Regions from separate parts of the Sphingobium sp. JAI105 genome, predicted to be linked through region 3. Evidence: riboswitches for the same ligand, from Rfam matches in the RefSeq annotation. Region 3 holds a riboswitch; each other region holds the start of a gene.
What was found. Region 3 has a riboswitch for cobalamin ahead of IWY39_RS21745 (DUF1852 domain-containing protein). Riboswitches for the same ligand answer to the same signal wherever they lie in the genome.

Region 1 (9,862 bases), on a different contig from region 3:
CGCAGATTATTGTCGGTCGTCACCATATCCGTCGTACCGCGGGAGTCGTAGCGATAACGGCCAATCAGGCGATTGTCCGCGTCCAGAAACGGATTGATAAAGCCATCCCAGACAGACGGCTCGACGTCGCCGTTGTGCGCGGTCGAATGGCTATAGCGGACCGCGCCTGTATAGGTGATCGTGTCCGAGAAGCGATGCGTAACGAGCAACGTGCCGCTTGCCTGCTCGCTATTGTAAAAATCATGGCTCGGCTCGCCGAGATACGCACCCCAACGCAGTTCGCGTCCAGGCTCTGCCTGCAACGTGGCGGCAAGTGGCAGGAACGACGCGATGGAAGCGGCGCGATCACGCTGATAAAGCCCTTCGACCACAATGTCGGTGCGATCGTCCGGTCGGAAGCGTAGCGAAGGCGCAACCATGATCCGGTCATCCTTGCCGAAATCGACCTGATTGTTCGCGTCGCGATACACAGCGACCAGCCGCGCGGCGATCGTGCCTTCCGCGTTCAGTGCGCCTGTGATGTCGCCTTGAACATGCTTGCGGTCGAAACTGCCATATTCAACGCTGATTTCACCATGCCGATTGAAATCGGGGCGCTTGGTAATGCTGTTGACGATCCCGCCCGCCGCGCCCTGGCCATAGAGCACCGAGGAAGGGCCACGCAGCACCTCGATACGCTCGAGATTATAAATTTCGGTCCGTGGCGTGAACGAGGAGTCCGGCGTGCGCATGCCGTCGACATAGCGCGCCGCGTTGAAGCCGCCGCGGGCGGTCACATAATCGAAGCGAAAATCGGACCCGTTGGGCTCCGTGCGGATGCCTGCCGAATAGCGCAGGGCCTCCTGAAGGCCGATCGCGCCCCGCGCTTCGATTTGTGCGGCGGTGACGACGCCGATGGACTGCGGGGTGTCGATGATTGACGTGTCTGTCTTGGTCGCGGTCGTCGCGCGGGTGGCAGTGACGATGATATCGCCGGTCTTATTCGAAGGCGGAACGCCCTGTGCGCAGGCTACTGTCGCGATGCCTGATATCATCCCACCAATCGATATCGAAAACGTGCGCCCAATCGACATGCTCACCCCCGCTGCTGCAGATGCGTCACTAGGACTAATGCGGATAATTATCAATATGATCCAGATTCAAGGCCAGGGCGCGATTGCAAGTGGTTCGCAAAATCGATAGTGGCCGCTCGTTCTGTTGATTGATATCGGCAGAAGGCGCGAGACTTCGTGTCAGAATGGGGAACGAAATGAAGCGCTATCGAATCCATCTATTTAGCGCAATGCTGGCTTCTTGGGCCATGCCGATCACCCCTTCGATGGCGCAGCAGACAGGCGTTGCGCCATCGCCGGATGCCGGGACCGAACAAGCGGATGCCGATATTCTGGTTTATGGACGGTCGCGGACTGACACGACTCTAACAATCCCACAGAGCGTGTCCATTCTGGACAAAGACCTTATCGAACAGACGGCGAGCAAGACCGTCGGCGACACGCTGCGGTTCGTGCCCGGTTCGCAGCGCGACGGCTCGCCACTCGACGCGTTCGGCGACACGTTCCTGATCCGTGGATTTCAAGCCAACCAGACGCTGAACGGCCTATACGCCAACAGCATTCAGCAGCCGCGCGACACTATTGGCATAGAGCGGGTCGAAGTGCTGAAGGGGCCTGCGTCCGTGTTGTACGGCCAGTTACAGCCAGGCGCGGTCGTGAATGTCGTGACCAAGCAGCCGCAGCGCGACTTCGCCGGATCGGCAGGCCTGAGCTATGGCCGCTTCGACGAACTGCGCGCCACGCTGGACCTGACCGGCCCGATCACGGAGGGCGGCGATGTTCGCTTCCGTCTGACCGCAGCCTATGACGATTCCGACTCCTTTGTCGATTATTGGCGCCGCAAGCATATCTATATCGCGCCAGTGATGGCCTTCGACATCGGCGAAAAGACCACCATCACGGCTGAGGGGTTTTACACGCGGAACCGCCTTGACGGCTTTTTCAACGGCGTGCCGGCGGCTGGAACGGTGCTGCCCAATCCCAATGGCCGGTTGCGGCGATCCGTTAGCCTGACGGACCCGACCCTTGATCCGTCCATCCGCGAAAACGGCAACGTCCAACTGCGCATGGAGCATAACTTCTCGGACAGCCTGCGTTGGCGTGCGGCTGTTGACTGGACGCATGAGCGTCGCGACGAAAGCAATGTGCTTGGCATCTTTGGCTGGGATGTCGAGAACCAGTCGCTCTCCCGCCTCCTTCTCGACGGTGGGGGCAAAGGCAATAACTGGACCGTCCACCATGATATCGCCGCTGATTTTTCAACTGGTACGATCGGGCACGCTCTTGTCTTAGGCGGCGACTACATAACGCTGCGGCGCACGACACCCCGGCGCGTATTTTTTCTGCCCAGCCTGGACCTGTTTGATCCGGTCTATTCAACCGACGCGCCGCCGCCGATGAGCGAAGTGGCGAGCTTGGCGCAATCGGTGCGCGACCGCAGCAGCGCCCTTGGCCTGTTCATCCAGGACCGCATCACGCTGACGGATCAGATCAAGGCGATTGGCGGCGCGCGCTGGTCCGACTTCAAGCAGACGTCCCGCACCACGCGCGCCAGTGGTGCGTTCGTGGAAAGTCGCCAGAAGGACTCGGCCTGGACGAGCCAGCTTGGGCTGCTCTATACGCCCGTCGATCAGGTCTCGCTGTTCGTCAGCCGCACGACGTCCTTCCTCCCCACCTATGGTATTCGGGCGGATGGGACAGCATTGCCGCCGGAAGAAGGCACGCAATATGAGGCGGGGGTAAAGGCGCAACTGGCGGGCGACCGTGCATCGATCGGCGCGTCGGTGTTCCATCTCAAGCGCGGCAATGTCATCGTCGCCGACCGCGACAATCCTGGTTTCGAACTCTCGATCGGCGAGCAGGTCGCAAAGGGTGTCGAACTGACGGCGGAGTTGCGACCGATCGACGGACTGCAACTCTATGCGGGCTATGCCTATACCGACGCTAAGACGACACGTGACACTGATGACACACTGGAGGGCAAGCGCATCCGCAACGTCCCCAAACATTCGCTGGTATTGCGCAGCGCCTATGCCTGGAAAGACGGCCCGCTCGCCGGTCTCTCGCTCAGTGGATCGGCGACGTACACAGGCAAGCGCGCAGGCACGCTGGAAAATCTCTTTACGTTGCCGAGCTATTGGCGTGCCGACGCAACGATCAGCTATGCGCTAACGCCGCATATCGAAATTGGCGGCAATATCGATAATCTGACCAATGAACGCTTCTATGACTATGCCTATAGCGAGTTCGAGGTGTGGCCCGGCGCACCAAGGGTATGGCGGATGTTCGTCCGGTCACGCTTCTAGGATTCGGGGACGATAGCGTGCGACTGTCGCGTCAGCTCTGGGTCTTGGTACATCGCTGGGCCGGGCTGACGATTGCCGTATTTCTGGCGATCTCAGGCCTGACCGGCGCGATGCTCGCGTTCACAGACGAGCTTGAGCCGTTGCTTCTGCCGCAGGTCTTTCGGGCCGCGCCGCCGGTGCCGGGCGCGGTTCCGCTAGACCCCTTTGATTTGCGCGACCGGGTGCTGGCCCGCTATCCCGATGGGCTAATCACCCAGATGCCGCTGCGGGCCGATCCTGATCGCAGCCTGCGCTTCAACATACAGCGTCTGGAGTCACAAACCGGTATGACCGTCCCTTATGCCGAAAGCTGGGACGAAATTTTCGTCAATCCGTATGATGGTGCGGTGACTGGGCGGCGGCGTTGGGGTGATATCGGACAGGGCGCGATCAATCTGCTGCCCTTCGTTCACCATCTGCATGATTCTTTGACGATGGATGACTGGGGTCGTCTGACGCTCGGCATCGCCGCAATGATCTGGACCCTTGATTGTTTCGTGGGTTTTTATCTGACGCTGCCGGTCCGGTCGACACCGCGCCATAATGGGAGACGCTGGCTGCATCGCTGGCGATCGTCGTGGAAACTGCGCTGGCGGCAAAGTTCCTACAAACGAACTTTCGACCTGCACCGCGCGGGCGGGCTTTGGCTATGGCCAATGCTGCTCGTCTTTGCCTGGTCGGGCGTTTCGTTCACCTGCCGCAGGTCTATGATCCTATCATGCGGCAAATCGGCTATCTGCCGATCGCTGAAGGGATCGTGCCGCCCGTAGATGGCACGGGCGGGCCAGGCGTCGACCTCAGAGCGGCAGCGCGACAAGGCCAGTCTCTTGCCCGCACTGTAGCGCGAAGGTCGGGCATTGCGATTGACGAGGGTGGGCCTGCGTCAATCAACTATTACCCGCAGATCGGCGTCTATCTGTTCCGTTTCACAAGCAGCGCTAGCGTCGCCCGCGCTAACTATGGCGATTCACTGGTGATCTTTAGCGCGAAGACCGGCGGACTGCTCAAGTCGGCTCTCCCACGTCAAGAAGCTAAGGGTGGCGCCCTTCACGCCTGGCTGGAAGCCCTCCACCTGGCGGCCATCGGCGGGCTTCCCTACAAATTTGCGGTCGCCTGCGCCGGTCTGCTGATCACGAGTCTATCGGTCACGGGAACCATGATCTGGATGAAAAAACGCACCGCGCGGTTACGAACACTTAGACGCCCAAACAAAATGTCCGAAATCACACGGGGAGCGGGATGACGGCTATGGCCCGTTTTTCGGACATAGATTTCGAGATGGGTTTTCAAACAACGAATGCGTGAGGTGCGGTTTTCCGGGCAAGTGAGCCGCATCGTCTCGGAAAGCAGCATTTTTGAGACGGCTGCTCCTAAGTTGATAAAGTCCACCACCTGGAATATGGTCCACCTGTGGCGCCTCGTTAGAGGTGTCGCATGATCGCGTCGGTTCCCCGAGAGGGGATTAAAATGGGAACACGGTGAAGGTGGGTCTCCACCCGAATCCGAGGCTGTCCCTGCAACTGTGAGCGGCGAGTGCGATGCATATGGGGCTTCGGCCTCAAGCCACTGAGCGAGAGCTTGGGAAGGCCGTGCATCAAGCGATGACCCGCAAGCCAGGAGACCTGCCGGCGTTTGGTCGCTCTTGCTTTGGTCCAGGGGATGGTCAGGGCACGGTTCTTCCGTCTGAGCGACGAACGTAGCGGCAGGGGCCGCATCGGTTCGTGTGACGGGCGCTTTTCGCGTCCGCCCGCTCGTGCGCGCCGACCGTTCGTAACGGCACGCCCCTGCCCGACGTCGTGACGCCGGGGGGAAGACATTGAGACTATCGCCAATTTCGCAGCTTGCGCTCATCGTTGCGCTGTGTGCCGGGAGCAGCCCGGCATGGGCAGCCGAAAATGATTCAGCCCCTCCGGGTGAAAGCAGCGCCAGCGCGCCCAAAACCCAGCAGGAAATCGTCGTCACGGCAAACAGCCGCCAGGAGTTGCAGGATATTCTTTCGCCGGGTGTCGTGTCGGTTGTTTATCCCGACGATACGCGCGGCGAGCACAAGGCCCTGCCAGATCTGCTTGACCAGATTCCCGGCGTCTATGTACGCCGTGTCGGCGGCACGGGCGGATATACGACCACCAGCATCCGGGGCAGCGCCCCGAGCCAGGTCAACATTTACATCGACGGCGTGCCGTTCAATCTCTCCAGTGAGACGGCAGCGGACATCTCGACCATCCCGATCTCCAACGTCGAGCGCGTCGAGGTTTATCGCGGCGTGACGCCGGCGCGGTTCTCCGGCGCTCCGCTCGGCGGCGCAATCAACATCGTCACCAAGATGCCGACCGACCTCAGCGGCACGGTGTCAGCCGGCGCCCGTTCCTTCGGCGGTCGCCAGTTTTCCGGCAATCTGAACTTCCCACTGCTGGGCGGCGGCCTGCTGCTCGGCCTCGACATGGAGCGCAGCAAGGGCGATTTCAAATATCCCCTGATCGCGGCCCGCGAGCTGGACGGCATCGAGTTTGGCGATGCGGAGTGGAGCGGCGACGGTCAGCCCAATACGCCGTGCAGCACCTATCTGGTTTATCAGGGCATCCGTGAAATCAACCCGCTCTGCCAGTTTCCGACCTCGCGGCGACGGCAGAACAACAGCTTCCAGCGGGACAACGTGTTGGTAAAATGGCGGAACGAAAACATCACCGCCAAATATTCGTTCACCTATCTCAACCGCTACATGCCGACGCTGGTGTATGAGCCGGTCGGTTACAGTCTCGTCGATCTGCCCGCATACACCTTCCCGGCCGTGAACCTTACCGAAGGGTCTCTCGCCGGCCTCGGCGTGCCCTACAACAAGCGCCGACAACAGAAGCAGTATCAGCATGAGGGCGCGCTGAATTGGCAGGAGCGCTTCGGCAACCTCGAACTCGCGCTGAACCTGAACTTGATGGATCAGCGCAAGCGCTTCAATAATTACGACCTCGCGACACCCTTTGGCGTGGGCAGTCGCACGGCGCTCTATCGTACCACCCGCTATGGCATCACGGCCGACGCCAGCTACACGCTCGGCTCCGATTGGGATGTGGCGCAGCTCCTCGAACTGCACGTCCAGCATAATTGGGAGGAAATGCGCTACGACGCGAATAACCTCATCAATTTGGTGACCGGCCTGCGGCGCGGCGACTTTTATCAAAACTACAAGCGTCAGCTCACCAACATCCAGGTCCAGGACACGCTAACCTTCCGCACGCTGGGCGACCTTCAGGTGGCCCCGATCTTCCGGATCGAGAAGCTGACCGGGCCGGTACTGGGAAGTCAGGATAACATCTTTGGCCCTTCATCCGGCAACTATGGCTGGAAGCCGACATGGAGCGTCAGCGCCAAGAAAAAGGTGGGTTCGGACTGGTTGCTGTTCGCCAGCTACGGCACCTACAACCGCTATCCCAATTTCTACGAAATCTATGGCGATGGCGTCTACATCCAGGCCGGCGCCGATAGCGTCGGCAATGTCGCGCCGCTGCTGCGCGAGCATGGTCGCAACTGGGATGCGGGCCTTGGCTGGAATGGCACGATCGCCGGCGACCTTACGGGTAGCTTCCGTGCCACCTACTTCAACCGCAAGACAGAAGATGAGATCACCCTGTTCCTGACGCCTGTCGGCGGCAAATACGTCAACTCGGGCACGACGATCACGAAGGGTGGGGAGTTCGAGGCAAGCCTGAAATGGGGCAACCGCGCCGATCTTCAACTCGCCGCCACAGTGCAAGACGGGTATTACGACAAGGGCACCTACTTCCTCTATCCGGGCATCCCCGTCGGCGACCGCGTTGCGGGCAAGTTGCGAACGCTACAGCATCCGGGTTTCACCGCAAATGCACGCCTTAACCTCCATTTCCTCAGCGGGGCGCTGACGACATTCGGTGAGGTCAAGCATACGGGCCGGAACTATCTGGGCCAGTTTCGTGGCACTGGGAATCTGGAGGATGCCTTCATCTACGAGGAGCCGCTGACCACCATCGACGTGGGCGCGCACATGCGCTTGCCTCACGGCATCACAGTCTCGGGGGGCGTATCCGACCTGTTCAACGCGGGGCCAAGGCAGAAAATGCGCGGCTCTCAGTTTGCGTATCACGGCTACACTAAGTGTGACGTGCTGGAAGCCGATGAAACGGGCGACTATTCCTGCTTCGATGATCCCGCCAATGCGGTTACCGAGAATTATGCGCTTGCCGGAAATACCTATTTCCCGCGCCAGGGGCGCACCTTCTATGTCACGATCGCCAAAAGTTTCGGCGCGAAGGATTGGCGCGCCGTCGCCTCACCTGGCATACGAGCGGGTGATGAGCGGAACTGGACCGGCTTCTATGCGGGCGGCCATATCGGGCGTGGTTGGGGGCGGCGCAACGCCAATGAGATCCTCGTCTTCGACAAGCGACAAAATGGCGTTTTCGGCGGCCAGATCGACGGAGTGGCTCGGTTCGATAGCGACGGAAATTTCATCGATCGCAATGCCTTCGCGCCGGGATTCACTGGCTCAGGCGCTGCCCTGGGCAGTGTGCCGGAGGATGGCGTTCGCTCCGACAAGCATAAAGGAGCCGATTATGGATTTCGGCTCGGCTACGATCACCAGGTGGGGAGCTGGCTGTTCGGCGTCGTGGGAGAATGGGCAGACTTCAATCTTGTCGATAGCGTTTCTGGCTATGCTCTGCTCACCAATATCGCGACGCAGCAAGCCCTACCGCCCACAAGCTACAGCTTCACCCGCCACCTGAAATCCGGCCTCTCGCTCCGTGCGCGCACCGGCTATTCCTGGCGTGGCACGCTCGGCTACGTCACCGCCGGCATCATCCGAGCCGATGTCGGTCATGCTTTCTCGACTACCAACACCATCAATGCGTTCGAGGAGAGCAACGCCGGCAAGCATCGCTGGGGCCACCAATATGGTGGTGGCATCGAGCAGCACATCGCAGGGCCGTTGACGATCGGGCTCGAATATCTGCGCACGAATATCAAGGACGGCGATTACACGGTGGCTGCCGGCGTTGCTGGAACGACGCCGATCTTCACCGGATTCCAACAAGGCCTGGTTGGGCAGGGGACGCACTCGCCCACCGACATCCGGCGCTCAGAACCGCGCTACCGGATCGACTCATTGTGGCTGACGCTGGGCTACCGCTTCTAGCCGCTCGACGAACTGAACGTGCCGCCGACCGCAAAATCACGGCGGCGGCGCGACAGTAAGGGGGAATCCCCGTGTAACTTCGTAGGAGAATTGAAATGGCGACGACAAGAACAGCTTATAGCCTCTATCACTATCTCTCCGGTGGGAGTGGAATGGCAGGGCGCATCACCGACAATGGCACGACTGTTGCTGCCACTTTCCCCAAGCTGACAAGTGCGTTGAACGGCGACCCCCTCGTCGAGGGCTTTAACCTGGGTGGGCAGCGTATAGCTGTTACACAGCGGGTGGCGGGATCGGCGCAGCCGACGGCGATCTACAATGCGGCCAGCGGCGGCGCAGCCATCGCAACACCAACCTGGGCCAACGTCATCAACCCTTATGGGCTTGAGCCGCTGGGCAGCCGCCTCTACGCACTCGATTTCGACGGTGGCAAGCTCGTCGAGATCAATGGCAGTTCGCCATATGCCGCCACAGGCGTAATCTTCGATTTCAATACCAATCCCGTCACCGCGCCGCTCGTCCCCTCTGGCATGAAGGCACACGGGCAGGCCGTCTTGAACATCGGCGGCGCACTCTACGGCCTGTTCATCATCGCGGACACGAGTTTCACGACCTACGCTAACAGCGTCCTTGTCCGTTTCTCGATCACCGGCGGCAGCTCGATTACGGTCGCACCGAACGACTATAATAACGGATTCGAGAAGAACTCCTTCCAGATGGCCGTCAGCGGATCGGAGCTGTTCGTCGCGGCTATCGGGGGCGTCCAGAGCAATACCGGCTACAACACCAACTCCAAGATTCAGAAGGTCACCTATGGCGCGTCGCCCTTGAGTGGTGCGCCGGTAACGACGGTCTTGTCGGCAAGCGCATCCTATCCCTATGAATTCCGCGGCATCAGCTTCAAGGGCTCGACCGCCTTCATTCTGGCTGGCCGCTATGATGCGAGCTGGAACCTCATGGGCGACCTGCGAAGCACGACCAACTTCACAACCTTTACGACGATCGACAGCTTCAGCGGCTCGCTGGGCTATTATTGGGCGGCCCAATACACCACCGACAATGATCGGCTCTGGTATGCACGCGGCAACGAAATCCGGGTCATCAACGCTTCAACGCTCGCGCTGGTCCAGGCCCTTACGATTACCACGACCGGCGCTGGCCGGCTGATGGAGCCTGGCGACCAATATACCAATCTCAACGATATGAGCTATGTCAGCCCTACCGGGCTTGTCACCCGAATCCGTGGCTATCAATCTCCCACGCAGATTTCGGCAACGCCGCGTGCGGCCGCTGCCCGGGCC
Region 2 (9,862 bases), on a different contig from region 3:
CGGTCGGGCCGGGGGATGTCGCGGCGGTGCTGGATGGCAGCCACGCCAACCGGCTGGGGCCGGTCGACCAGCATCCATTCTTTGCGGAACAGCAGCGCTTCACCTTCGCCCGGTGTGGCGTGATCGATCCGGTCAGCCTGACCGAATATGCGGCGCAGGACGGGTGGAAGGGGCTGGAGGCGGCGCGCGCAATGACGCCCCAGGCCGTGGTCGATGCGGTCAAGGCGTCGGGCCTGCGCGGGCGCGGCGGGGCGGGGTTCCCGACCGGCATCAAGTGGCAGACGGTGCTGGATGCGCCTGCGGGCGACAAATATATCGTCTGTAACGCCGACGAAGGCGACAGCGGCACCTTTGCCGATCGTATGCTGATGGAGGGCGACCCCTATTGCCTGATCGAGGGCATGGCGATTGCGGCCCATGCCGTGGGCGCGCGGCATGGCTATATCTACATCCGTTCCGAATATCCCTTCGCCGTTGCCACGATGCGACTGGCGATCGATCATGCCGCCCATCTGATCGCGCCTTTCACGCTGGAAGTGCGCGAAGGGGCGGGTGCCTATGTCTGTGGCGAGGAAACCGCGCTGCTCGACAGCATCGAGGGCAAGCGCGGACAGGTGCGGGCCAAGCCGCCTCTGCCTGCGCTCAAAGGTCTGTTCGGCCAGCCGACGGTCATCAACAATGTGCTGAGCCTGGCGGCCGTGCCGTTCATTCTGGCGGAAGGGGCGGAGGCCTATGCCGCCGTCGGCTTTGGCAGGTCGCGCGGTACGATGCCGGTGCAACTGGCGGGCAATGTGCGCCATGGTGGCCTGTATGAGATCGGCTTTGGCATCACGCTGGGCGAACTGGTGAACGATGTCGGCGGCGGCACGGCCAGCGGGCGGCCCGTACGCGCGGTGCAGGTGGGCGGGCCGCTGGGCGCCTATTTCCCGCCATCCATGTTCCATCTGCCCTTCGACTATGAAGCCTTTGCAGCGGCTGGCGGCCTGATCGGCCATGCCGGGATCACGGTGTTCGACGACAGCGTGGACATGGCGCATATGGCCCGTTTCGCGATGGAATTCTGCGCGGCGGAAAGCTGCGGCAAATGCACGCCCTGCCGGATCGGATCGACGCGCGGGGTGGAGATTGTTGACCGGATCATGGCGGGGCGTGCTCCCGCAGCCGCAGCGCAACCTGACCCTGGGCTCCTGCCTTCGCAGGAGCACGGCGTTCTGGGCAAAGCCCTCTACTCCCGTTCCCCCAGCCGGATCGACACATCGCTCGACGCGCAAACCACGCTGCTGCGCGATCTGTGCGATACGATGAAATATGGCTCGCTCTGCGCGCTGGGGGGCTTCACCCCCTATCCGGTGCTGAGCGCGCTCGACTACTTCCCAGAAGATTTCGGCGCGCCTGCGCCGTTGAAGGAGGCTGCGGAATGACCTTTACCCGCGAAACCGACCATGGCACGCCCGCTGCGATTGCGACCGGCAAGTCCGTCACGCTGACCATCGACGGGCAGGCGATAACCCTGCCCGAAGGCACCAGCATCATGCGCGCGGCGTCGCTGCTGGGTGGCTCCATTCCCAAGCTGTGCGCCACTGACAGCGTCGAAAGCTTTGGTTCGTGCCGCCTTTGCCTGGTGGAGGTGGAGGGCCGCAACGGCTATCCCGCGTCCTGCACGACGCCAGTGGCCGAAGGCATGGTGGTCCGTACCCAGACCGACCGCCTCAAGCAGTTGCGGCGCGGGGTGATGGAACTATATATCTCCGACCATCCGCTCGACTGCCTGACCTGCGGCGCGAACGGGGACTGCGAATTGCAGGATCAGGCTGGCGCAGTCGGCCTGCGCGACGTGCGCTATGGCTATGATGGCGCGACCAATATGGGGCAGGCGAAGGACCAGTCGAACCCCTATTTCGATTTCGATCCCAGCAAGTGCATCGTCTGTTCGCGGTGCGTGCGCGCCTGTGACGAGGTGCAGGGGACGTTCGCGTTGACGATCGAGGGGAGGGGGTTTGATTCCAAGGTTTCCGCGTCGCAGGGCGAGGGATTTCTGGGGTCCGAATGCGTGTCCTGTGGCGCCTGCGTGCAGGCCTGTCCCACCGCGTCGCTGATCGAAAAGAAGGTCGTCGAAGTCGGCACCCCCGACCGCGCCGTCGTCACCACCTGCGCCTATTGCGGCGTGGGCTGCACCTTCCGCGCGGAAATGCGGGGCGAGGAACTGGTGCGCATGGTGCCGTGGAAGGACGGCAAGGCCAATCGCGGCCATAGCTGCGTCAAGGGTCGCTTCGCCTGGGGCTATGCCCAGCATCAGGACCGAATCCTGAACCCGATGATCCGCGCCAGCATCGACGAGCCATGGCGCGAAGTGTCGTGGGACGAGGCGATCGCCCATACGGCCAGCGAGTTCCGTCGCATCCAGGCGAAATATGGCACCCGCTCCATCGGCGGCATCACGTCCAGCCGCTGCACCAATGAGGAAACCTTCCTTGTCCAGAAGCTGATCCGCCAGGGTTTTGGCAATAATAATGTCGATACCTGCGCCCGCGTCTGCCACTCGCCGACCGGCTATGGGCTGAGCCAGACCTTCGGCACGTCGGCCGGCACGCAGGATTTCGACAGCGTGATGCAGTCGGAGGTCATTCTGGTCATCGGCGCGAACCCGACCGACGGCCACCCCGTGTTCGCCAGCCGGATGAAACGGCGCTTGCGGCAGGGGGCCAAGCTGATCGTCATGGACCCGCGCCGCACCGATCTGGTCAAATCCCCCCATATCGAGGCGGATCATCATCTGCCCCTGCGCCCCGGCACCAATGTCGCGATGCTGACCGCGATGGCGCATGTCATCGTCACGGAGAAGCTCTATGACGAAGCCTTCATCCGCGAACGGTGCGACTGGGACGAATTTGCCGACTGGGCCGATTTCGTCTCGCAAGCCGCCCGATCGCCCGAAGCGATCGAACCGCTGACCGGCGTGAAGGCGGACGAGGTGCGCGCTGCCGCGCGCATTTATGCCACCGGCGGCAATGGCGCGATCTATTATGGCCTGGGCGTGACGGAGCATAGCCAAGGCAGCTCGACCGTGATGGCCATCGCCAACCTCGCTATGGCGACCGGCAATGTCGGGCGCGAAGGCGTGGGCGTGAACCCGCTGCGGGGGCAGAATAATGTGCAGGGCGCCTGCGACATGGGCAGCTTCCCGCATGAATTTTCCGGCTATCGCCATGTGTCCGACACGGCGACGCGGCAATTGTTCGAACGCACATGGGGCGTCAGCCTGGACGCCGAGCCGGGGCTGCGCATTCCCAACATGCTGGATGCCGCGACCGACGGGACGTTCAAGGGGCTGTTCGTGCAGGGCGAGGATATTCTCCAGTCCGACCCCAACACCCATCATGTCGCGGCGGGGCTTGCAGCGATGGAGTGCGTCGTGGTGCAGGACCTGTTCCTCAACGAAACCGCCAATTACGCCCATGTCTTTCTGCCCGGATCGACCTTCCTGGAAAAGGACGGCACCTTCACCAACGCCGAACGCCGCATCCAGCGGGTGCGCAAGGTGATGGCCCCGCTCAATGGCTATGCAGACTGGGAAATCGTGCAATTGGTGGCCAACGCCATGGGCCTGCAGTGGACCTATGATCACCCCGCGCAGATCATGGATGAGATCGCCGCGCTCACCCCGACCTTTGCGGGCGTCCATTATGACCGGCTGGAGGCGGAAGGATCGCTGCAATGGCCCGCCAATGATGCTGCGCCCGACGGTACGCCGACCATGCATATCGACGGTTTCGTGCGGGGGAAGGGCAAGTTCGTCGTCACCGACTATGTGCCGACGGACGAAAAGACCGGCCCGCGCTTCCCTCTGCTGCTGACGACCGGGCGCATCCTGTCCCACTATAATGTCGGCGCGCAGACGCGACGGACGGCGAACACCGCCTGGCACCCGGAGGACCGGCTGGAAATCCATCCGTCCGATGCGGAAAATCGTGGGATCAAGGAAGGTGACTGGGTTGCCCTGAAAAGCCGGGCGGGAGAAACCACGCTGCGCGCGCAGGTGACCGAGCGGGTTGCGCCGGGGGTCGTCTATACGACCTTCCACCACCCCGAAACCCAGGCCAATGTCATCACCACTGACTATAGCGACTGGGCGACCAACTGCCCGGAATATAAGGTGACGGCGGTGCAGGTGATGCCATCCAACGGCCCCAGCGACTGGCAACTCGACTATGCCGATCAGGCCAGGATGAGCCGCCGCATTGCGCCGTTGGAAGCGGCGGAATAGGATCGGCCCGATGAGCGACGAAAATGACGTCATGTCCACCGCCGACCGGCTGATCTACATGGCCAACCAGATTGCGCGCAATCTGGCGGCGCAGGGCGATGCGGAGGCGGTTGCGTCCACCGCCAGCCATATCGCCAGCTTCTGGGACCCGCATATGCGCGCGCGGATCGTGGCGCTGGCGGCGGAGCAGCCCGACGCCCTGTCGCCGATCGCGGCGCAGGCCGTGCGCCGGATCAGCGCTTGAAGCAGGGCGGCGACGCGCTGACCTTCACCCGCCTGGCCCGCGATGGGCAGGGCGAAGCGGTCGAACGGGTGCTGGCCGACGAAGTGCCGGTCGCGATCGAATTCAACGGCATCGGCTATGCGGTGCTGATGGCGACGCCCACTGATCTGACCGATCTGGTGCTGGGTTTTGCGCTGGCGGAACGGTTGATCGGGCCGGACGATGCGCCCTTCGACGTCGATACCCATGATACCGATCAGGGCATAGTGGCGCGCGCGACGCTGCCGCCATCGCGGACCGATTTGCTGCTGGACCGGGTACGGCACCGCGCGTCCGATTCATCGTGCGGCCTGTGCGGGATCGAAAATCTGGAACAGGCGATTCGGCCCCTGCCGCCAGTGACGACGCGATCGCGCGCCGACCGGGCGGCGATCTTTCGCGCGCTTGATGGGCTGGCGGCGCATCAACCGCTCAATGCCGCGACAGGCGCGGCCCATGCCGCCGCCTGGGTCGGCGCGGACGGGGCGATCCGTCTGGCGCGGGAGGATGTCGGGCGGCACAATGCGTTCGACAAGCTGATCGGCGCGATGAAGCGCGCGGGCGCGGGCTGGGATGAGGGCTTTGCGCTGCTGTCGTCACGCTGTTCCTATGAACTGGTGGAGAAAGCGGTGCTGAGCCAATGCCCGCTTTTGGTGACGATTTCTGCCCCCACAAGGCTGGCGGCGGAGCGCGCGGCGGCGGCGGGACTGCCGCTGGTCGTGCTGGCGCGACGCGACGCGATGTTGCACCGGGGCAACGCCCCGCTGACGTAGCGAATCAGCCGCTTGGCAATACCGCGCCTTTGCCCTAGAGCGCGTCGCGTGAGGGGGGCTCGCCTTTCTTGCAGCTAGATCGCGCCGGTGTCCCGCAAGGGGCTGAAAATGGGAATGCGGTGCGGGCGTGGAAGCGCCCTATTCCGCAGCTGTCCCTGCAACTGTAAGCGGTGAGCATGATGCATAAGGGTCGCAAGACCCGGCCACTGGACGCCAATGTCTGGGAAGGTTCGTGCATCATTGCCCTGACCCGTGAGCCAGGAGACCTGCCGGCGTCTGGTCGCTCTTGCCCTGATCCAGGGGATTGGTCATGGCACGGTGGTTTTCCGTCGAGCGACGCTGTGCGGCCGGGGCCGCATCGTGCCGTGCGGCGGGGGCTGGCGTCATCCCGCATCATGGCGCGACCGCGTGCGCGGACGCCCTGGCCTTGAAGTCGCATGGGACGCTCAGGGCATATATCATGGTAAAAACAGGGATTTCTCTCATTGCGCTGCTGGCGGCAACGCCCGCTCTGGCGCAGGACGACGACATCATCGTCACCGCATCGGGCATCGAACAGTCGCGCGACGAAGTGGGGCAGGCGATCACCGTCATCGACGCGCAGACCATCCAGACCCGGCAGGCTATCGATGTGGTCGATCTGCTGGCGACGACGCCCGGCGTTCGTTTCAACCGTAACGGGTCCACCGGCGGAGTGACCGGCGTATCGCTGCGCGGCGCGGAAACGACGCAGACTCTGGTGCTGATCGACGGGGTGAAGGTCAATGACCCCAGCGGCATCGGCGATGGGTATGATTTCGGCCATTTGCTGACCGGCAATATCAAGCGGATCGAAGTGCTGCGCGGCTCCAACTCGGTCGTCTATGGCAGCCAGGCGATCGGCGGCGTGGTCAACATCATGACCGGCGTGCCGGTGGACGGCTTCGGCGCGAACGCCTCGGTCGATTATGGTTATAGCGATACGGTCAATGCCAAGGCGGACGTGTCCGGCTCCAGCGGCATCGCGTCGGGCGGCGTGGGCGCGGCCTATTTCCGCACGGATGGCATTTCATCTGCCGCGGGCGGTACGGAAAAGGATGGCTATGAAAATATCGCCACCAACGCGCGGCTCAAACTGGCGTTCAGCGATGCGCTGAGCCTCGACCTGCGTGGTTATTATATCCATGCGGATCTCGACTATGACAGCTTCTTTGGCGCACCGGCCGACAGCAGCGATGTGAGCAAGCTGGACCAATATGTGGGCTATGCGGGCCTCAACCTGGCTTTGCTGGATGGCAAGCTGACGAACCGCGCAGCCGTCACCTATCTGCGCAACGACCGCGACTATTATTTCGTGCGCGGCACCGACCCGGATTATGGCTATTCCGGCACCAACCTGCGCTTTGAATATGAAGGCGTCTATGCCCCGGTCGATCAGGCCAAGCTGGTATTCGGCTACGAGCATGAGCGGCCCGACTATGATTTCTTCGGGTTTGGCAGCACGTCGTCGGCGAAGATCAATATCGACAGCGTCTATGCGCTGGCGATCGTCAAGCCCTTTACGGGCCTGTCGGTCACGGGCGGTGTGCGGCATGACGATCATAGCCAGTTTGGCGGCGCGACCACGTTCGGCGCGAATGCCAACTATTCGCCCAATGCAGGCGCGACCAATTTTCGCCTGAGCTATGGCGAAGGGTTCAAGGCGCCCTCGCTCTATCAGCTGTACGACATGTTCAGCGGCAATAGCGCGCTGCGCCCCGAACGGTCGAAAAGCTATGATGTCGGCTTTGACCAGAGCCTGGATGGTGGCCGGGCGATCCTGTCGGTAACGGCGTTTCGTCGCGACACGACCGACCAGATCAATTATGACAATGCGACCTTCAGCTACAGCAATCTGGACCGCACCCGCGCCAAGGGCGTGGAGGCGAGCATTGCCTTGAAGCCGGTGGACGCGCTGACCGTGACGGGCAGCTATAGCTATGTCGATGCGCGCGACCGGTCGGGCGGGATCACAGACGGCAACCGCCTGCCGCGCCGTGCGGCCAATGCGATCAGCGTTTCGAGCGACTATGTCTGGTCGTTCGGCCTGTCGACCGGGGCGACCGTGACGATGGTAGGCGACAGTTTCGACAATGCCGCCAACACCCGCCGTCTGGATGGCTATGCGCTTGTCGGCCTGCGGGCTTCGCTGCCGCTGGGCGAGCATCTGGAAGTCTATGGCCGGATCGACAATCTGTTCGATGAAGCCTACGCCACGGCCTATGGCTATGGCGTCTATGGCCGCTCCGCCTTTGGCGGCGTGCGTGTCCGCTTCTGATATGGCACAAGAGGGGACGGGCGCGCTGCTCGTCCCTTCACCTTGGCGCGTTCTGACGCGCCGCGCTTTTGCTGCGTGGCGCCCCAAGTTGCGCCGTGCCTTTGCTACGTGGCGCCCCAAGTTGCACCACGATGGCCCGCGCCGCCTGCACATAGGCCGGGCCGCCGCACACGGTCCAGCTTTGCGGCAGGCTGATGCGCGGGATGGATTTGATCGCCGGATGCTGGAGCATTTCGGTCCCCTGATCGACCACCGCTTCGCTGCCGCTTTCCACGATCAGCCAGTCGGGCCGCGCCGCGACCATCGCCTCCAGCGGCACCTGCGCCAGCGCGGGCTTGCCGAGTTTTGCGGCCAGATTGGTCAGCCCGACCCGATGCATCAGGTCATCGACCAGCGTGCCTGTGCCGGTCATATAGCCGCGCCGCTGATAATAGGCGGCAACGCCGCCGCGCTTCGCTTTCGGCAGTGCCGCCAGATCGCGGTTCATCTGCGCAATCAGCTTTTCGCCCCGGTCGACATGGCCGACCGCGCGCGCGACCTGCCGTATCTGATCCTCGATCGCGCCATAATTGTCCGCACTGGCCAGGCCCAATATGGTCCATTGGCCCGGCGGCGCTCCGGCGACCATGTTTGGCCCGATCGGATAGCCCAGGATCAAATCGGGGCGGATCGCGAGCACCTCTTCCGAAGCGCGGCGCAGCGTATGATAGCCGCGCGCCTTGTCCGCCGCCGCCGACAATTCCGGGTCGAGCGCATTGCTGCTGAGCGCCGCGATCTGGCCCTTGTCGGCCAGCGCGATCAGATATTGATCGGCGCACACGTTGAGCGACACGATCCGCCGCGGCGCAGCGTGTGCCGTGCCGGTGAGTGTCAGGGCGGCAATGGCGAGGATCAACGGACGGATCATGGAGCCTGTCTTGTAGTAGGATATGTTCCTGCCTTCGCAGGAACATGGCGCTTTGCCAACCGCCAAGGGGAGCGCCCGTGACGCCCCGCCACCATCCCTTGCTCGTCCCCGCGCTGCTGATCCTGCTGGTCGGCGCGGCGATGGGATCGGTGATGCTGGGGGCCGTCGCGATCAGCACGGCGCGGATATGGGCGGTGCTGACCGGCGGCGGCGATGCGGTCGCCCGTGCGATCATCATCGACCTGCGCCTGCCGCGCATGCTGCTGGGCCTGCTGGTGGGCGCGATGCTGGGCCTGTCGGGCGCGGCGTTGCAGGGCTATCTGCGCAACCCGCTGGCCGAACCGTCCGTGCTGGGCGCGTCCAATTCAGCGGCGCTGGGCGCGGTCTGCGCGCTCTATTTCGGCCTCAGTGCGCTGCATCCGCTGGTCCTGCCGCTGCTCGCCATCACCACCGCGCTTGTCGCCATTGCCGGGCTGTTCTTGCTGGCCGGTCCATCGGAAAGCCCGCTGACCCTGATCCTGGCGGGGATCGCGGTCGCGACGCTGGCGGGGGCGGGCATCAGCCTGTCGCTTAACCTGTCGCCCAATCCCTTTGCCGCGATGGAGATCATGACCTGGCTGATGGGCAGTCTGGAGAACCGCAGCTATGTCCATGTCCTTGTCGCCTTGCCCTGCATCGCGATCGGCGCGGCGCTGCTGCTGGCGGACGGGCGGACGCTGGACGCGCTGACATTGGGGGAGGAAGGCGCGCAGGCGCTGGGCGTGAACCTTAATGCCGCGCGGTTGCGCATGATGCTGGGCGTCGCGATCGGCGTGGGCGGCGCGGTGGCGGTGTCCGGCGCGATCGGCTTTGTCGGTCTGATCGTCCCGCATATCGTCCGCCCGCTGACCGATCGGTCGCCATCGGCGGTGCTATGGCCGTCACTGCTGGGCGGCGCGGTGCTGCTGACGCTCGCGGATATTGGCGTGCGACTGATCCCGTCGGTCAATGAGCTGAAGCTGGGGGTCGTCACCGCGATGCTGGGCGTGCCGGTGTTCCTGATCCACCTGATGCGGGAGCGACGGTTATGGTGAGCCTGACGGTAGAAGGGCTGTCCGTCCGGCTTGGCCGTCATGTGGCGGCGGTGCGCGATGTCGCGGTGACGCTGGAGCCGGGCCAGCTGGTCGGCATCATCGGTCCCAATGGCGCGGGCAAGTCCACGCTGATCCGGGCAATGTTGGGCCTTGCGAAGCCGCGGGCGGGCCGCGTGCTGATCGACGGACAGGATGTGGCGCGGATCGACCGGGGGGCGATAGCGCGCGCCATCGCCTATCTGCCGCAGGGTCAGACATTGCACTGGCCGCTCAGCGTCGATCGGCTG
Region 3 (9,862 bases):
GGACAGGTAAAGCCCGTCGAACCCGGCGTTGCGCGCCTGGATCGCGGCCTGGCCGTTGTGCGCGCCGGGCAGCCGATAGATGCCCGGACGCGCCAACGCGGCGCGGAAGCGTTTGCCGGCGGATTCGGTGGGAAGGTCGTCAGCGAGAAGGTAGGGCAATGGGTGTCTCCTCAAGCTGCTTCGCTGCGCTGGGCGAGCGGCACGAAAGGCAGGTTTTCCGGGCCGGTATAGTTGGCCGATGGGCGGATGATCTTGTTGTCCACGCGCTGCTCGATCACATGCGCGGCCCAGCCCGACGTGCGGGCAATCACAAAGAGTGGCGTGAACATCGCAGTTGGCACGCCCATCAGATTGTAGGATACCGCCGAAAACCAGTCGAGATTGGGGAACATGGCCTTGGCGTCCCACATCACGCGCTCGATCCGTTCGGCGACGGCATATTGGCGCTGGGCGCCTGCCTCGTCCGCCAGCGCCTTGGCGACGCGCTTGATGACGACATTGCGCGGATCGGAAATCGTGTAGACCGGGTGGCCAAAGCCGATCACCACTTCCTTGGCCTCTACCCGGCGCCGAATGTCGGCTTCGGCCTCGTCAGGGGTCGCGTAGCGTTTCTGGATTTCGTAGGCGACTTCGTTGGCCCCCCCATGCTTTGGCCCGCGCAGCGCGCCGATGGCGCCTGCGATGCATGAATACATGTCCGACCCGGTGCCGGCGATGACGCGCGCTGTGAAAGTGGAGGCGTTGAATTCATGCTCGGCATAGAGGATCAAAGAGGTATGCATGGCGCGTACCCAGCGTGGCGGGGCAGGCCTGCCATGCAGCAGATGAAGGAAATGCCCGCCGATGCTGTCGTCGTCGGTCTCTACCTCAATGCGGCGGCCATGGTGGGCAAAGTGATACCAATAGAGCAGGATGGAGCCGAGCGAGGCCATCAGCCGGTCGGCGACATCGCGCGCGTCGGGTTGGTTGTGGTCGTACGTTTCGGGCAGCACGCATCCCAGGGCAGAAACACCAGAGCGCATCACGTCCATCGGATGCGCGGCGGCCGGAATAGCTTCGAGCGCTGACTTCACCGAATGGGGCAGCCCGCGCAGACCCTTGAGCTTGGCCTTGTAGGCGGCCAGTTGCGGTGCAGTGGGCAGTTCACCATGGACCAGTAGGTGAGCGATTTCCTCGAATTCGGCCCCCTCGGCGAATTCCAGAATGTCGTAGCCGCGATAATGCAGATCGTTGCCGGTCTTGCCGACAGTGCACAAAGCGGTGTTGCCCGCGGCAATGCCCGAAAGCGCAACCGATTTTTTGGGTTTGAAGGCAGTTTCGGCGTTCATGCGGCATAGTCCCGTTTGTGGGTGAGCGTGGTGAAAGTGAAGCGGCCACTGGCGGCCATGGTCCGGCCGCCGTCCTGTGTCGCGGTCGCGAATACAGAGACGATTATGGCCTGATGATCGGCGCTGACCGACCAGGTTTCGAGATCGACGCCGGGCGAGGCGAAGCCTTCGTTGAGCTGGACAGATTCGCATCTGGCAAAGCGGATCGTGCCGACCAGATGCGAGGAAGCGCGATCGGCGGCGGCGCTGACCATGGCTCCGAAAAGGTCGAGACCCTTTTCCGGGCGGTTGGAGATCATGTCTGTCCTCCTTCCAGTATAGCGGCGGGCACGCGCACACGACCATCCATGAGGATGCGGGCGCTGCGGCTCATGATCGCCTTGGTAACGGTCCAATTGCCGTCCACCAGCGCGGCCTCGGCTCCGACGCGCAGGCTGCCGGAAGGATGGCCGAACGTGACTGCTTTGCGTTCTCCTCCACCCGCCGCAAGATTCACGAGGGTTCCGGGCACGGCGGCAGCCGCCGCGATCGCGACCGAAGCGGTGCCCATCATCGCATGGTGCAGCTTGCCCATCGAGAGCGCCCGCACCAGTAAGTCGATCTCTCCTGCCATCACATGTCGGCCGCTTGCCGTGCGATGATCGACGGGCGGGGCGACGAAGGCGATCTTGGGTGTGTGCTGGCGCTTCGCCGCCTCCTCTGGCGTCCCGATCAGCCCCAGCTTGAGCGCGCCGATGGTGCGCAGTGCCTCGAAGCGTGCGAGTGCAGCCGCATCGCCGTTTACGGCTTCCCGCAGTTCAGTGCCGGTATAGCCGAGATCCTTGGCATCGACGAAGATCGTTGGAATGCCCGCGTCGATGAGCGTGGCCCTGATCCGCCCGCCAGCGACTAGTTCGTCAGGCACTTCGAGATCGTCCACCACATTGCCGGTCGGGAACATCGCGCCGCCCTCATCGGCAGGGTCGAGAAATTCCAGCACGATCTCGGCAGCGGGAAAGGTCACCCCGTCCAGCGTGAATTCGCCTGTTTCCTGCACCGCGCCGCCGTTGACCGGGACATGAGTGATAATGGTCTTGCCGATATTGGCCTGCCAGATGCGCACGGTGCGCACCCCATCCGAACCGGCGTCCACATAGCCTGCATGGATCGCGAACGCCCCGGCAGCAGTCGAGAGATTGCCGCAATTGCCCGACCAGTCGACAAAGTCGCTATCGATGGAAACCTGCCCGTAGAGATATTCGACGTCATGGCCGGGGCGGGCGCTGGGCGAAAGGATGACGCACTTGCTGGTGCTGGACGTCGCGCCGCCCATGCCGTCGATTTGCGCGCCGTAAGGGTCGGGGCTGCCGACCACCCGCTGGAACAGGCGGTTGCGGACCGGGCCGGGAATGCGGGCCGCTTCGGGTAGATCTTCCAGACGGAAGAATACGCCCTTGCTGGTGCCGCCGCGCATATAGGTGGCGGGGATGGCGATCTGGGACATCAGACGGTCGCCGTTTCGCAAGCCAGGAAGTCGGCGGCAAAACGCTGCAGCACCCCGCCTGCCTCATAGATCGAGACTTCCTCAGCCGTATCCAGGCGGCAGGTCACGGGTACGCGCGTGATCGCTTCGTCGGCATGGCGGATCACCAGAGTCAGTGTGGCGCGCGGGCAGCGTTCGCCTTCCACATCATAGGTTTCGGTGCCGTCGAGGCCCAGCGTCAGGCGGGTGGTGCCGGGCTGAAACTCCAGCGGCAGTACGCCCATGCCGATGAGGTTGGTGCGGTGGATGCGTTCGAACCCTTCAGCGACGATGGCTTCCACGCCCGCAAGCCGCACGCCCTTGGCCGCCCAGTCGCGCGAGGAGCCCTGTCCATAATCTGCCCCGGCAATGATGATGAGGGGCTGACGGCGATCCAGATAGGTTTCGATGGCTTCCCACATGCGGATGACCTTGCCCTCTGGCTCTACGCGGGCGAGCGAGCCTTTCTGTACCGCGCCATCGACCACGGCCATTTCATTGACCAGTTGCGGATTGGCGAAGGTGGCGCGCATCGCGGTCAAATGATCGCCGCGATGGGTGGCGTAAGAGTTGAAGTCTTCCTCCGGCAGCCCCATCCGCGCCAGATATTCGCCGGCTGCCGAACTGGGGAGGATCGCATTGGAGGGCGAGAGATGGTCGGTGGTAATATTGTCGGGCAGGATCGCCAGCGGCCTCATGGCCTTCAAGGTTCGCGGGAAGGCAGCCATCGCGCCCACGCCTTCGGTATCCCAATAGGGCGGGCGACGGATAAAGGTAGATTGCGGTCGCCAGTTGTAGAGCGGGCTGGCCTTGTCGCGGCTACGCGGGGCAAACATCGGATCGTAGATTGCGCGAAACTGCTGCGGCTTCACAAAGGCTGCCACGATGGCGTCGATCTCCTCATCACTCGGCCACAAGTCGGCCAGACGGATGTCTCTGCCCTCCGCCACGCCGAGCACATCATTTTCGATATCGAAGCGCATGGTGCCCGCTATCGCATAAGCGACCACCAGTGGCGGCGACGCGAGAAAGGCCTGCCTGGCGTAAGGATGGATGCGCCCGTCGAAGTTGCGGTTCCCCGACAGCACGGCGGTGGCGTAGAGGTCGCGCTCGATGATCTCGCTCTGGATCGCAGGATCGAGCGCGCCGGACATGCCGTTGCAGGTGGTGCAGGCATAGGCAACGATGCCGAACCCCAATTTTTCCAGTTCGGGCAGCAGCCCGGCTTCTTCCAGATAGAGCCGCGCAACCTTGGAACCGGGCGCGAAGGAGGTTTTGACCCATGGCTTGCGCGCCAGGCCCAGTGCATTCGCCTTTTTCGCGACCAGTCCGGCGGCGACCACGTTGCGCGGGTTCGACGTATTGGTGCAACTGGTGATCGCAGCAATGATCACGGCGCCGTCTGGCAGCAGCCCCTCGCGCTCCTGCGCCTTGGCCTCTACAAGATCGCCGGCGATGCCGCGTTCTGCCAGCGCCGACGTCGGCAGGCGGCGGTGCGGGTTGGATGGACCGGCCATGTTGCGTACTACGGTGGACAGGTCGAACTCCAGAACGCGCTCATATTCGGCGGCGCGCAGATCATCGGCCCACAGCCCGGTGTGCTTTGCGTAAGCCTCGACCAGGCGGACATGTGCTGCATCGCGTCCGGTCAGCAACAAATAGTCGATCGTCTGGCTGTCGATGTGGAACATCGCGGCAGTGGCGCCATATTCGGGGCACATGTTGGAGATCGTCGCGCGGTCGCCGATTGAGAGGCCGTCGGCGCCTTCGCCGAAGAACTCGATCCAGGAGCCGACGACGCGGCTCTGACGCAGGAATTCTGTGATTGCGAGCACGATGTCAGTGGCCGTTATCCCCGGCTTGCGGCGGCCGGTCAGGCGCACGCCGACAATATCGGGCAGGCGCATCATCGAGGCGCGGCCGAGCATGACCGTTTCGGCCTCCAGCCCGCCGACGCCGATGGCGATGACGCCCAGCGCGTCGACGTGCGGAGTGTGGCTGTCGGTGCCCACGCACGTATCCGGGAAGGCGACGCCATCGCGCAGCTGGATGACGGGCGACATCTTTTCCAGGTTGATCTGGTGCATGATGCCGTTACCCGCCGGGATCACGTCGACATTCTCGAACGCGCTCTTGGTCCATTCGATGAAGTGGAAGCGATCCTCGTTGCGGCGCTCCTCGATCGCGCGGTTCTTGTCGAACGCCTGCGGGTCGAAGCCGCCATATTCGACCGCAAGCGAGTGGTCGACGATCAACTGGGTCGGCACCACGGGGTTGACCTTGGCGGGATCGCCGCCCTGATCGGCGATCGCGTCACGTAGTCCTGCCAGATCGACAAGCGCCGTCTGGCCAAGAATGTCGTGGCACACGACACGCGCGGGATACCACGGAAAATCGAGATCGCGCCTGCGTTCTACGATCTGGGTCAGCGCGTCGGTCAGCAGCGCAGGATCGCAGCGGCGGACGAGTTGTTCTGCCAGCACACGCGAGACATAAGGCAGGCCAGCATAAGCGCCGGGGCGGATCGCTTCGATCGCGGCGCGCGTGTCGAAATAGTCGACTGCGGTGCCGGGCAGCGGTTTGCGATAGGCATCGTTCATCGGCGCTGGGTCTTCCATCAGGGTATCGACATCAGGATCGGGTCGGGGCGCTCCATCCTGCGCCATGGGGGCGTTATCGGCCGTGCGCGGCTTTTCGAAAATGGCTGAAAAGGCGAAGGGGTGCGGACGGATTTCTGCAAATCAGCGAATTTTGCGAATTGCGGTCATCGCATGACCCGTCTCGTCCGCACCCCCATGCGAAGCGCGTGCGGTCGACTAGCGGAGCATTAGCCCTCAAGTTCCCGGCGGACGATGTCGGCGCCCGCGCCCAGGGCGTTCAACTTGCCGCGCGCCACCTGCCGGGACAGCGGTGCCATCCCGCAATTGGTCGACGGATAGAGCTTGTCGGCATCGACGAACTGGAGAGCCTTGCGCAGCGTATCGGCCACCTCCTCCGGGGTCTCGATGGCATCGCTCGCCACGTCGATGGCGCCGACCATCACCTTCTTGCCCCGGATCAGTTCGATCAGGTCCAGCGGAACGCGGGAGCGGTGGCATTCCAGCGAGATGATGTCGATCTTGGACTTTTGCAGGTTGGGGAAGGTCTCCTCATACTGCCGCCATTCCGATCCCAGCGTCTTCTTCCAGTCCGTATTCGCCTTGATGCCGTAGCCGTAGCAGATGTGGACCGCCGTTTCGCATGTCAGCCCCTCGGTCGCGCGTTCCAGAGTAGCGATTCCCCAGTCGTTCGCCTCTTCAAAGAACACGTTAAAGGCTGGTTCGTCGAACTGGATCACATCGACACCCGCCGCTTCCAACGCCTTTGCCTCCTGATTGAGGAGCGTCGCGAACTCCCAGGCCAGCTTCTCGCGGCTGCGATAATGGGCATCGTACAATGTATCGATCATCGTCATCGGGCCGGGCAGCGTCCACTTGATCGGCTGGCTGGTCTGGGCGCGCAGATATGTCGCATCGTCGACGAAAACGGGCTTCGGTCGTGCGACCGCGCCCACGACCGTGGGCACGCTGGCATCGTAGCGATTGCGAATCCTGACGGTCTCGCGCTTTTCAAAATCGACGCCGCTCAGATGCTCGATGAAGGTCGTGACGAAATGCTGGCGGGTCTGTTCGCCATCGCCGAAGATGTCGATCCCCGCCTGCCGCTGGTCGTCCAGGGCCAGGCGCAGGGCATCCTGCTTGGCGACGGCCAATTCATCACCCTTCAGCTTCCAGGGTGACCAAAGCTTCTCAGGCTCCGCAAGCCATGATGGCTTGGGCAGACTGCCGGCGGTCGATGTGGGCAATATTCTATTCATGATGGAGGGCCTTTTCTTCTATTGGGTCAGATCATGTTCTTGGGTGCTTGTGTGGCGGACCATTGCGAGAGAAGTTGGCCGTAAGGTTTGATGAAATTCTCTTCTGCGAACCGGCCCTGCTCGATGCCCAGGCGGCTTCGTTCCTCGCGGTCGTAGTCAATGCGCGTGGACGAAAAGTCCTGATGCGTCAGGCTGGGCCGGAAGCGCGTTCCCGCTGTGCGATTGGCGTTGTAGATTTCGGGCCGGTAGATCTTCTGAAAGGATTCCATCGTGCTGATGGTGCCGATCAGTTCCAGGTTGCTGTAGTCGCCGAGCAGATCCCCGGCGAAATAGAAGGCCATGGGCGAGCGGCTGCCCCGTGGCATGAAAAAGCGGACCTTAAGACCCATCTTCGCGAAATATTCGTCGGTCGGCGAGAATTCACTTTGCCGGTATTCGAAGCCCAGAATGGGGTGATGGTTTTCCGTGCGATGGTAGGTCTTGCTGCTGGATACGCTCAGGCAGATGACGGGAGGCTTGGAAAAATTGGCCTTGTACGTATTGGACTGCACGAAATGGCGGAACAGACGGCCGTGCAGATCACCAAAGCCGTCCGGCGTGTCGAAACCGACGCGGTCCCGGTTGTGCGCCGCCAGCAGCACGCTGAAATCATAGTCGCGCAGGTAGGATGAGAAGTTGTTTCCGACGATGCCGGCAATGCGATTGTCCGTCTTGCGATCGATGATGCTGGTGTTCAGGATTTCGATGATGGGAAACGCCGTGAGGCCGTTGGCAGCGGCAAGGCTCATCGCGACGGAAATGATATCCAGTTCCATGCCGTAGCGATCCCCATCGGGATTATCCCAATCGGCTAGGTCGTTGAAACGGTTGTCGATCATCTTCAGCACGCCACGCAGATTCTCCTGCCGGTTCTTCCCTCTGGCCAGATTGGCGAAGTTGGTCGTGATACGCGTGGTATCCGACGGGCGATAATCGTCGTCAAAGCGAAGGCGCGTGATGGAAAAGGTAAGATCCTCGCCTGTCATGGTCCGATGCCCTGATGGCTGCTTGTCGGTGGCGATGGTCGGCGTGCTGTGGTCGTGGCGGGAAAGGGCAGGATTGGCGCAAGTCACGGGCATGCAAAGGCTCCTTCGGTCCGGCGCGAACGCCGTCCGTCTTTAGCGGGCTGAATGATGGGAGATTGGCGGCGCGCCGCTTCCGTCAGGGGTCAGCCTGATGGCACGGCGCGCGGACGCATTCGTCGGTAGCGAATGAAGCGGAACAGGATTGGAAGCATTGACCGATCACCTGCATTTGCCGGGCGGAAGGGCCAAAGAAGAACGCGCAAGGCATGAATTACCCGGAAAGTGCTTTACGGCACGGGCAACGCTTCAAGCGCGATCCATCGGAGGAACCCCCGTCCGAGGAAAGTTATGGCGCCGAAGGCAGGTCTCCTGGCTTACGGGTCATCGCGGTGGTTCCGGCCTTCCCGGGTTTCTTGCAAAAACCCAGTGACGCGAAATGGAACCGCCGCTCGCCGCTTACAGTTGCGGGGGCAGCGCCGGACTCTGCCTCGAAAAGGCACCACCGGCTTCCCGTCTTAGCCCCACCGTCATGCCTGAGGTGGGGAACCTTGACAGGATCGTTTGACGCCATTCAAGCATAATTGTCAAGAGTTATATAAAGATTTCTTTATATAGCGCAGGCGGCTGTGCGTTCAGCCCTCGGCGGCAGTCGGGCGGCTCCACCGAAGCCGTCGCCAAACCTGTGAATCAATGGAGTCAGCAAGATGGCCCTCACGCCCCGACCATCGTGGCGCGGCTGCCCAGCTTAACGTGATCAGTCCGATCAATGGAATGACAGCGGCCCGATCTTCTGGACTATGTCGCCAGCGCGATTGGCACCCGATAGATCGCCTCGGCATTGCCCCCAAGGGAACGGCACAGGTTGAGGCCCGCGTGTAGCAGAGGCAGTGCCAGTCTTTTTTGCGACCCAGACAGGCGTACTTCGGGCCCTGCGATACTGAGCGCACCTACGAGCCGGTCGCCATGGCCGATCACCGGCACCGAAAGCGAGGCAACGTGCGGCGTCGTAACGCCAGAGGTATAGATGGGCAGGGGCGGTAGTGCGGGTTTAACCTCCGGCCAGTTCTCGAACAAAAGCAGCAACTGCGCGGATGCCGATCCATCGAGCGGCCGCTGTGTGCCTGGCTGGACGTCGAGCCGCAGATTGCTTGGAGAATTTACCCGAAACAGGCAAAGCCGCACATCTCCCTGACGCACATAGAATGTCGCTGTTTCCTCGGTTTCGAAGGCGAGTTTGGCGAGAATCGGCTGGACATGCTTTTCAAGATCGTTGCCCTCCCTGAAGATCGAGTTGAGCCGAGCCACCTCGCTGCCCAACTGATACTGGCCGTCGGGCATCCTGATCAGGAGATTATAGCGTTCCAGCGAGACGGCCAGGCGCATGATGGTGCTTTTGACCAAGCCAGTGCGCTCGGCAAGCTCGGCAAGACCAAGAACGCCGTCGCCCTGTTTGAAGCTTGTCAGCAGCAGCAGCCCTCGTTCAAGGGCGGCTACGCCTTCCAGTGCCGGTCGATCCTTGAAGTCCGTCGCCATCGCAATCCCTCTGAAACTTCGACTGCTGTAGCGGACGGGCAGGGATCAGGCTATCAAATCCCTTCGCAACCCAAACGCTTGAGCGTTTCTTCAACCCAGGCGCGCGGATTTTCGCCCCGGCGGATCTTGGCCATCTGCTCGGTTTCGGCAGCATGCTTTGCCGCTGCTTTGGCGCACACAGCCTCCGCTTCGTCGATGGTGACGGCAATAAGGCCATCGTCGTCGCCAAGGATCAGGTCGCCCGGCTGGATCACCATGCCGTCAATGGCAATCGGCACATTCACTTCGCCGGGGCCGTCCTTGTAAGGCCCACGGTGCGTGATGCCAGCGGCAAAGACCGGAAAGCTGCCCGCCCGGATCGCCGCGGCGTCGCGAATGGCGCCGAAGATCACGATGCCGGCAAGGCCGCGGCTTTCTGCATGGGCGACCATGAGCTCACCGATCAGGGCGTTGGTCAGGTCACCGCCGCCGTCGACCACCACCACATCGCCCGGTTCGGCAATATCGAGCGCGCGGTGCAGCATGAGATTGTCGCCGGGCCGTGCCTTCACGGTGACGGCAGGTCCAGCCAGAACGCCGC

Region 1: linked by a shared signal. The riboswitch ahead of IWY39_RS01990 (TonB-dependent receptor domain-containing protein) and the one ahead of IWY39_RS21745 (DUF1852 domain-containing protein) in region 3 are both predicted to bind cobalamin.
Region 2: linked by a shared signal. The riboswitch ahead of IWY39_RS13350 (TonB-dependent receptor plug domain-containing protein) and the one ahead of IWY39_RS21745 (DUF1852 domain-containing protein) in region 3 are both predicted to bind cobalamin.

What each region holds. Positions count from the first base shown of each region.
Region 1 is NZ_JADOUC010000001.1:451,280-461,141, reverse strand. It holds gene IWY39_RS02010 (TonB-dependent siderophore receptor) at 1-1,034, opposite strand, end outside; gene IWY39_RS02005 (TonB-dependent siderophore receptor) at 1,301-3,358, shown strand; gene IWY39_RS24280 (PepSY-associated TM helix domain-containing protein) at 3,328-4,167, shown strand; gene IWY39_RS24275 (PepSY-associated TM helix domain-containing protein) at 4,116-4,640, shown strand; cobalamin riboswitch at 4,825-5,041, shown strand; gene IWY39_RS01990 (TonB-dependent receptor domain-containing protein) at 5,214-8,561, shown strand; gene IWY39_RS01985 (hypothetical protein) at 8,657-9,862, shown strand, end outside.
Region 2 is NZ_JADOUC010000001.1:2,770,382-2,780,243, forward strand. It holds gene IWY39_RS13330 (formate dehydrogenase beta subunit) at 1-1,421, shown strand, start outside; gene fdhF (formate dehydrogenase subunit alpha) at 1,418-4,264, shown strand; gene IWY39_RS13340 (formate dehydrogenase subunit delta) at 4,275-4,508, shown strand; gene fdhD (formate dehydrogenase accessory sulfurtransferase FdhD) at 4,505-5,299, shown strand; cobalamin riboswitch at 5,368-5,587, shown strand; gene IWY39_RS13350 (TonB-dependent receptor plug domain-containing protein) at 5,760-7,595, shown strand; gene IWY39_RS13355 (ABC transporter substrate-binding protein) at 7,633-8,502, opposite strand; gene IWY39_RS13360 (FecCD family ABC transporter permease) at 8,580-9,575, shown strand; gene IWY39_RS13365 (ABC transporter ATP-binding protein) at 9,569-9,862, shown strand, end outside.
Region 3 is NZ_JADOUC010000002.1:933,742-943,603, forward strand. It holds gene prpB (methylisocitrate lyase) at 1-159, opposite strand, end outside; gene prpC (bifunctional 2-methylcitrate synthase/citrate synthase) at 171-1,328, opposite strand; gene IWY39_RS21725 (hypothetical protein) at 1,325-1,627, opposite strand; gene prpF (2-methylaconitate cis-trans isomerase PrpF) at 1,624-2,811, opposite strand; gene acnD (Fe/S-dependent 2-methylisocitrate dehydratase AcnD) at 2,811-5,495, opposite strand; gene IWY39_RS21740 (methionine synthase) at 5,657-6,685, opposite strand; gene IWY39_RS21745 (DUF1852 domain-containing protein) at 6,712-7,710, opposite strand; cobalamin riboswitch at 8,091-8,315, opposite strand; gene IWY39_RS21750 (IclR family transcriptional regulator) at 8,545-9,282, opposite strand; gene IWY39_RS21755 (RraA family protein) at 9,336-9,862, opposite strand, start outside.